Regions from separate parts of the Clostridium sp. JN-9 genome, predicted to be linked through region 2. Evidence: riboswitches for the same ligand, from Rfam matches in the RefSeq annotation. Region 2 holds a riboswitch; the other holds the start of a gene.
The links. A riboswitch is a leader RNA that binds a small molecule or an ion and turns the genes downstream of it on or off. The one in region 2 is predicted to bind thiamine pyrophosphate.
Positions count from the first base shown of each region.

Region 1: it holds a riboswitch for thiamine pyrophosphate, as region 2 does, so the genes downstream of both, thiT (energy-coupled thiamine transporter ThiT) here and thiD (bifunctional hydroxymethylpyrimidine kinase/phosphomethylpyrimidine kinase) in region 2, are expected to answer to the same signal.

Region 1 is NZ_CP035280.1:1,852,870-1,856,086, forward strand. Features, by position in the region: gene EQM05_RS08895 (iron dependent repressor, metal binding and dimerization domain protein) at 1-364, shown strand, start outside; gene EQM05_RS08900 (patatin-like phospholipase family protein) at 369-1,286, opposite strand; gene thiT (energy-coupled thiamine transporter ThiT) at 1,417-2,037, opposite strand; TPP riboswitch at 2,113-2,213, opposite strand; gene EQM05_RS08910 (ISNCY family transposase) at 2,386-3,217, shown strand, end outside.
Region 2 is NZ_CP035280.1:2,275,456-2,278,672, forward strand. Features, by position in the region: gene cytX (putative hydroxymethylpyrimidine transporter CytX) at 1-1,116, opposite strand, end outside; gene thiD (bifunctional hydroxymethylpyrimidine kinase/phosphomethylpyrimidine kinase) at 1,109-1,933, opposite strand; TPP riboswitch at 2,003-2,112, opposite strand; gene EQM05_RS10855 (GNAT family N-acetyltransferase) at 2,153-2,986, opposite strand.

The DNA of each region.
Region 1 (3,217 bases), 420 kb from region 2:
ATTTATAAGAATTAATGAATTATCCCAGGCCCTGAATGTACACCCTCCATCTGCTACCAGCATGGTACAAAGGCTGGCTGATCTAAAGCTTTTGAATTATGAAAAATACGGTGTAATAACATTAGAGGAAAGCGGTAAAAAATTGGGGGATTATCTTCTGAAGAGACATAATACTATAGAAGCCTTTTTAAAAATAATAGGAGTTCCTAAAGATTTTGTTTTTGATGATACTGAAAAAATTGAGCACACTATAAGTAATGAAACTTTAGAGCGTTTTAGCGATTTTACTTCATTTTTTAATAAAAATCCAAATGTACTGGAAGATTTTCTAAAGTTTTGTTCAAATAAAAAAGTTAATCTATAACAGATTAACTTTTTTTCCTGTAACTTCTTATATACTGATTAAAATTCCATTCACTTAAAAAGTTTTCAGCTGAATTATAGCCTGATAAATATAATTCTTTGGATTTTTCTTTACTTATATTAAATTCAGTAGTTTTAACCCCCATAGTTGGTATGTTAATGGTTCTAACCTTGTCTTTATTTGTGATAAATGTTTCATCACTGGTGTAAATAACAGAGTCCAGTAAATCCTTTGTAAATGTAAGTATGTTATTTTTTTTAATTTTACCAGGATCTGAATCAACTAATTTAAATCCTATTGTGGGCCATCTGGGTATTCCATCCACATCAAAAAGCCACACAGGAAAATTGCTAAATATTCCCCCATCAACCATATAATCTAAATTATCTTTATAATTCAATGTAACAGGCTGAAAATAGTATGGAAGGCTTATGCTCATTCTCACAGCTCTGGCTATACTAAACTCTTTTGCATCAATATTGTATTCCTTTAAATCATCAGGAAATATTACAGCTTTTTTTCTTGTAATATCAGAGATTATTACTTTTAGTTTGCAATTATTGGAACTGCATATATTTTTAAATTTAGTTCTTCCCTTTTTTTGAAAAAGATTATTTAGAAAAATTTCTATTTTATCTCCTGAATAAAAACCGTATTTTGTTAATAAATTAAATGTATTTTTTATGAATGAAATCTGTTTTAAACTTTTTCCATCTACAAAACTTAAATAATCTATTCCAGGAATTATTTCTTTTAATTCCTTACCTGTATAACCTACAGCCAGTAATGATGCTACTATTGCTCCTGCAGATGTTCCTGCTAGTCTCTGCCACTTAAAACCAGCTTCCTCCATTTTACAAACTGCACCTACAAATCCTATTGCCTTAACTCCTCCGCCCTCAAAAACCCCATCAGCATTCATAACTACTCCTAAAAAAGTTTATATATTAAGTATATGTAAATTATTTTAAAATGTTAGTTGTCCACTGATATTAACATATTATTATTAAAAAAACTAAAGCTCCCTATATGAATCATAGAGAGCTTTATTGTTATGCACTTTTAATTATTCTGCTTAATTGTTTCATTGGAAGCACAGCCATAATTGCAATACAAATGCCGCCTTCCACTGCCATAAATGGGCCATTTATCATTAATGAATAAACTGCAGGAGACATTCCATCTGGTGCAAAGCTTCCAAAGAACACCATGCCGGAAATAAAATGACATATGAATCTTCCTGTAACAGCTACAATGGTGCCTGTTATTTTCTTATTGGGAAAATATCCTGCCAGCCCTAATGCCATAAATGGCAGTGGATAGTCAAAAAGGACCTGTACTGGATGAAGAATGTAAGGATCAAATATCAATGTCAGTATACCATATAAAAATCCAGTTAAAAATCCCACTTCTGGTCCATACAAGAAAGCCATTAACAAAATTGGAATCATACTTCCAAGTGTTATACTCCCACCCTGAGGCAGATGATATATTCTAAATACCTTTAGAACACATGCTAATGCTAAAGCAACTCCAATTTGAGTAATTGTTTTAGTATCAAGCTTTATCTTTCTAACCTTGATAGCTGCTATTATTATAAGCAGCCCTGCTATTAAAGCAAATATTGATGTTGGATGCTTTAATATTTCTGAAATGTTTTTTGAAAATGCCATAAATAATACCTCCTATTTGCACTGAGGTACCTACGCAAAAAAACCGTATTCCAACGATGAAATACGGTGTAGTCTTAAAAGATTACATTACTTTCCTACGCTGGTATTATCCAGATCAGGTATAAGGGTTAACGAATAAGTCGTCTCTCAGCCAACCGGCACCCCCAGTACTTAATTAAATTATATGAATATTATACTGCTAAAGCCCCTATTTTTCAATAAAATCATGCAAAATTAATTTTTTTTTATGATTGATTTATGATAATGTCTTAATATACCACATATGATTATGTCCCAAATGCAAAAAATATAGTATAATGATACCTCAAGAGAATTGAGGTGGACATAATGAGAAAGGTAAATTTAACTATGAAAGAAAATGATAAATATACAACTATAAAGAAATTGGTCGAAACAAATGGAAACAAGAAGAGGGCATCCCTTTATCTAAGCTGCTCTATTAGACATATTAATAGAATGATCAAAGGATATCAGGAACAGGGAAAGGCTTATTTTATTCATGGTAATCATGGGAGAAAACCAGTCCATACACTTGATGATGAGACAAGACAATTAATTATTGACCTTTATCGTACCAAATACTCTGATGCTAATCTCACCCACTATTCTGAGTTATTAGAGAAGCATGAGCATATCAAAGTATCCATTAGCACCATCCGTTCAATCCTTATGCAGGAATTCATCCTGTCTCCTAAGGCTAAGCGTGCTACAAGGAAAAAGGTTAAAGCTCAATTAGAGGAATTGAAGAATGTAGCCAAATCTCCAAAAGAGGTTTCTAACATTCAGAATGCAATTATTGCAGCTGAAGATGCACACCCGAGGCGCCCTAGATGTGCTTACATAGGTGAGATGCTCCAGATGGATGCTTCACAGCATCTTTGGTTCGGTAAGAATAAAACCCAATTACACATTGCTGTAGATGATGCTACAGGTGCTATTATGGGAGCTTATTTTGACTCACAAGAGACCCTAAACGGGTATTACCATGTGTTACACCAGGTACTCACGGAACACGGTATCCCTTATATGTTATTTACAGATAGACGTACTGTATTTGAATACAAAAAGAAAAAGTCCCCTTCAGTTGAAGAGGATACTTTCACTCAGTTTAGCTATGCCTGTAAACAGTTAGGCATAGGAATTAAGACAAGCAGTGTTG
Region 2 (3,217 bases):
ATCAAATTTAATAAATACATAATATAAAATTACGCCTATGATCCATACTACTAAAGCGCCCCAGTTTAAAAGAACATTCTCCTGAAGTTTAGTGTTTTTCTTTATAACAAAATAATCTGTTATTAGTATTGCAAACAATGGTGCAAATACTGATCCTATGGCATATAAAAATCCTTCGTAGTTCTCAATTGGGAAAATAACAGCTAACACAGTACCTATAAAAGCCATTACAACTCCTATATTTCTTTCACTAAACTTTGGCACAATATTTAAAAATGACACTCCTGCAGAATATACATCCATAAATGTAGTTGTAATTGTTGACAGTACAACGATTCCCAGTGTAGCCACTCCTAAATTAGCTGCCAGCATCATGGCTGATGGGTCAGCATTGTTTGAAACAATGGCTGCTCCCAGTCCAATTATAAACATCCAGCTGCTGCCAAGCATATATCCTAAAAAGCTTCCAAAAGCACCTTGTTTTTCAGTTTTAGCAAACCTGGTGTAGTCAGCTATTAAAGGCAGCCATGATAAAGGCATAACTATGTTTAATTCCAGTGCACCTCCAATTGATATGGTGCCGCTGCCTTTCTTTGTAAAAAGAGATGCATCCTTAAATATTACAGCTCCCATTACCAATGTTAATATAAATAAAAGAATTACTGCTGTATTATTTAATTTTTTCATGCCTGATTTTCCAAACCATATCCAAATTGCTGTGAGTAAGCCGATAACTATGCAGCATATAATAAAATTATCAAAATTCCATAGTGATTTAGTTATAAGATTAACTGAATTTGCTGCTGACTTTATCATAACTGCTGTCCAGCCTATTAACTGAAGCACATTTAAAATAGAAAATAAATATGAACCGTACACTCCAAAGGAAATGCTGGTAGAAGTTATGGCAGGTATCTTTTCTCTTGTTCCAATTATACCTCCCATAACAAAAATACTTACACCAATTAAATGTCCAATTAAAATCACAACTAATCCAGCTTTAAAGCCTAAGGGTGCAATTAACCCTCCAGTAAGTATCTCTGCAATTGATACTGCTGCTCCAAACCATAAAAACAAAAATGTAAAAAAGCCTATTCTTTCTTCTGTATTACTCATTCAGCATACCTGCCCTTTTATATAGTGTATAAAAATGATTTGTTGGCCCAACACCGTGGCCAATGTCTAAAGAATGCTCAATAGCCACTGTTATATATTCCTTAGCTTTTTTTACAGCATCAATAATATTAAGACCCAGTGCCAATTGTGATGCTATGGCTGAAGATAAAGTGCAGCCAGTTCCATGGGTATTTTTTGTATTAATCCTATTTGACCTGAAATAGGTTATATTTTCACCGTCATAAAGCACATCGGTAGCATCATTTTCTAAATGTCCTCCCTTAAGCAGCACATTACTGCAGCCTAATTTATATATTTCCTTTGCTGCTAATTCCATTTGTTCTATTGTGTCTATATTTTTTATGTCCCATGAAATTTCCTTTAATATTTCCTCTGCTTCAGGAATATTGGGAGTTATGATAGTAGCCAAGGGAATTAAATCCTTTATCAAAGCTGTTTTAGATTCAGGCTTTAAAAGTGAAAAGCCGCTTTTAGAAATCATTACTGGATCCAAAACTACTGGACTGGGCTTGTACTGTTTTAATTTTTCACTTATAGCCTCAATAGTTGATATTTTAGAAACCATTCCTATCTTAACTGCACTTACCTTAATATCAGTAAAGATTGCATCTATTTGAGCTTTTATAATACTTTCATCCATATCCTGAACAGCAAATACTCCTTTTGTATTTTGTGCTGTAACTGCTGTAATAACACTCATGCCATATACTCCATTTGCGCTAAAAGTCTTTAGATCAGCCTGAATACCTGCGCCTCCGCAGCTATCAGAGCCAGCTATAGTTAATACATTTTTCATAATCTTATCCTCCCCTTTTTATTGGAAATACTAAAGGCGCAAATCTGCAGGATTTGCGCCTAATAATACAATACATTAGTTAACAACTTCCTACGCTGGTATTATCCAGATCAGGTATAGGGTCTAAGAAATTAGGTTCTCACTCTCAGCTGGCACCTCCAGCTCCCCTGTGCTTGACTTTATTCTTTTCATAATAATATCACAAACAACACTTACTTATCAAGATTTTAAACCAATTAATAAATAATCACAATAGTGATTAAAGCCTAATGCTTTATATGCGTTAACAGCAGGAGTGTTATTTTTTCTTACCATAAGGGTGGGTACTTTACCTCTGTTTAATATTCTTCTGCAAATCTCTGAAACTGCAGCTTTACAGTATCCATTTCCTCTATAATCCTTTGAAGTATAGACACCTCCAATCTGATTGATTTTATCAGTAAAAGTTTGTATATTAGCATGGGCAACAGCTTTACCATTTACTAAAACCACCACTGAATCCTCTTCTTCTGATCTTTCATTCATGGTTTTTATGATTTCATCTTTGCTGGTTATTCTATTAAAACCCTGCTCATTTACTTCCTTTAAAAATGCAACAGCAGTATCCAGTGGTAAGTCCTTATCATTAACAATATCTATATTCTGCATAACAAAAGGTTTGAAGTTGTCATTTACAAAATAACTGTCATCAGAATATTCCAGAATAGTTTTATAATCCTTTATTTTTTCATACAAAGGATTTATTAAATCAGCCATTCCTAGTAAAAATGAAAAATTTCTTTCCTTCATTTTTTCACTGAAATATTCAATAGCATCTTTATCATTATAATGAGGAATACAGCTTCCAAGATTATAAAATGGAAGTATTCCTTTAAGTTCTCCATTCTTAAAATATCCATAATAATCCGCTGATCTTCTTATGTCCTTATTATTCTCCAGCCCAAACTGAACCACATTTCCGTAAAGAAAGGTTGTTCCAATAGCATTCATTCTTAAATAATCCATAACCCGATTTTTATCATTATTTGTAAGCAGCCTGAATTCATCTTTCATAAGCATCCCCCTTAAAAATCTTAATGTTAAATTGCAAATTATAATATCATCTTTTAACATAAATGTAAATACTTATTTGAAATTACTTTTAAAATTTGTTAACAATTGTTTAATTTTTGTATAATAATTAAAATTAAACTTATAAAATTTAATAAATGTCTGCTTATTTATATCAAAAATGCTAAATTACTCAGTTTTATCAGCTTGCTTTGCTAAAAATTAAGAATAATG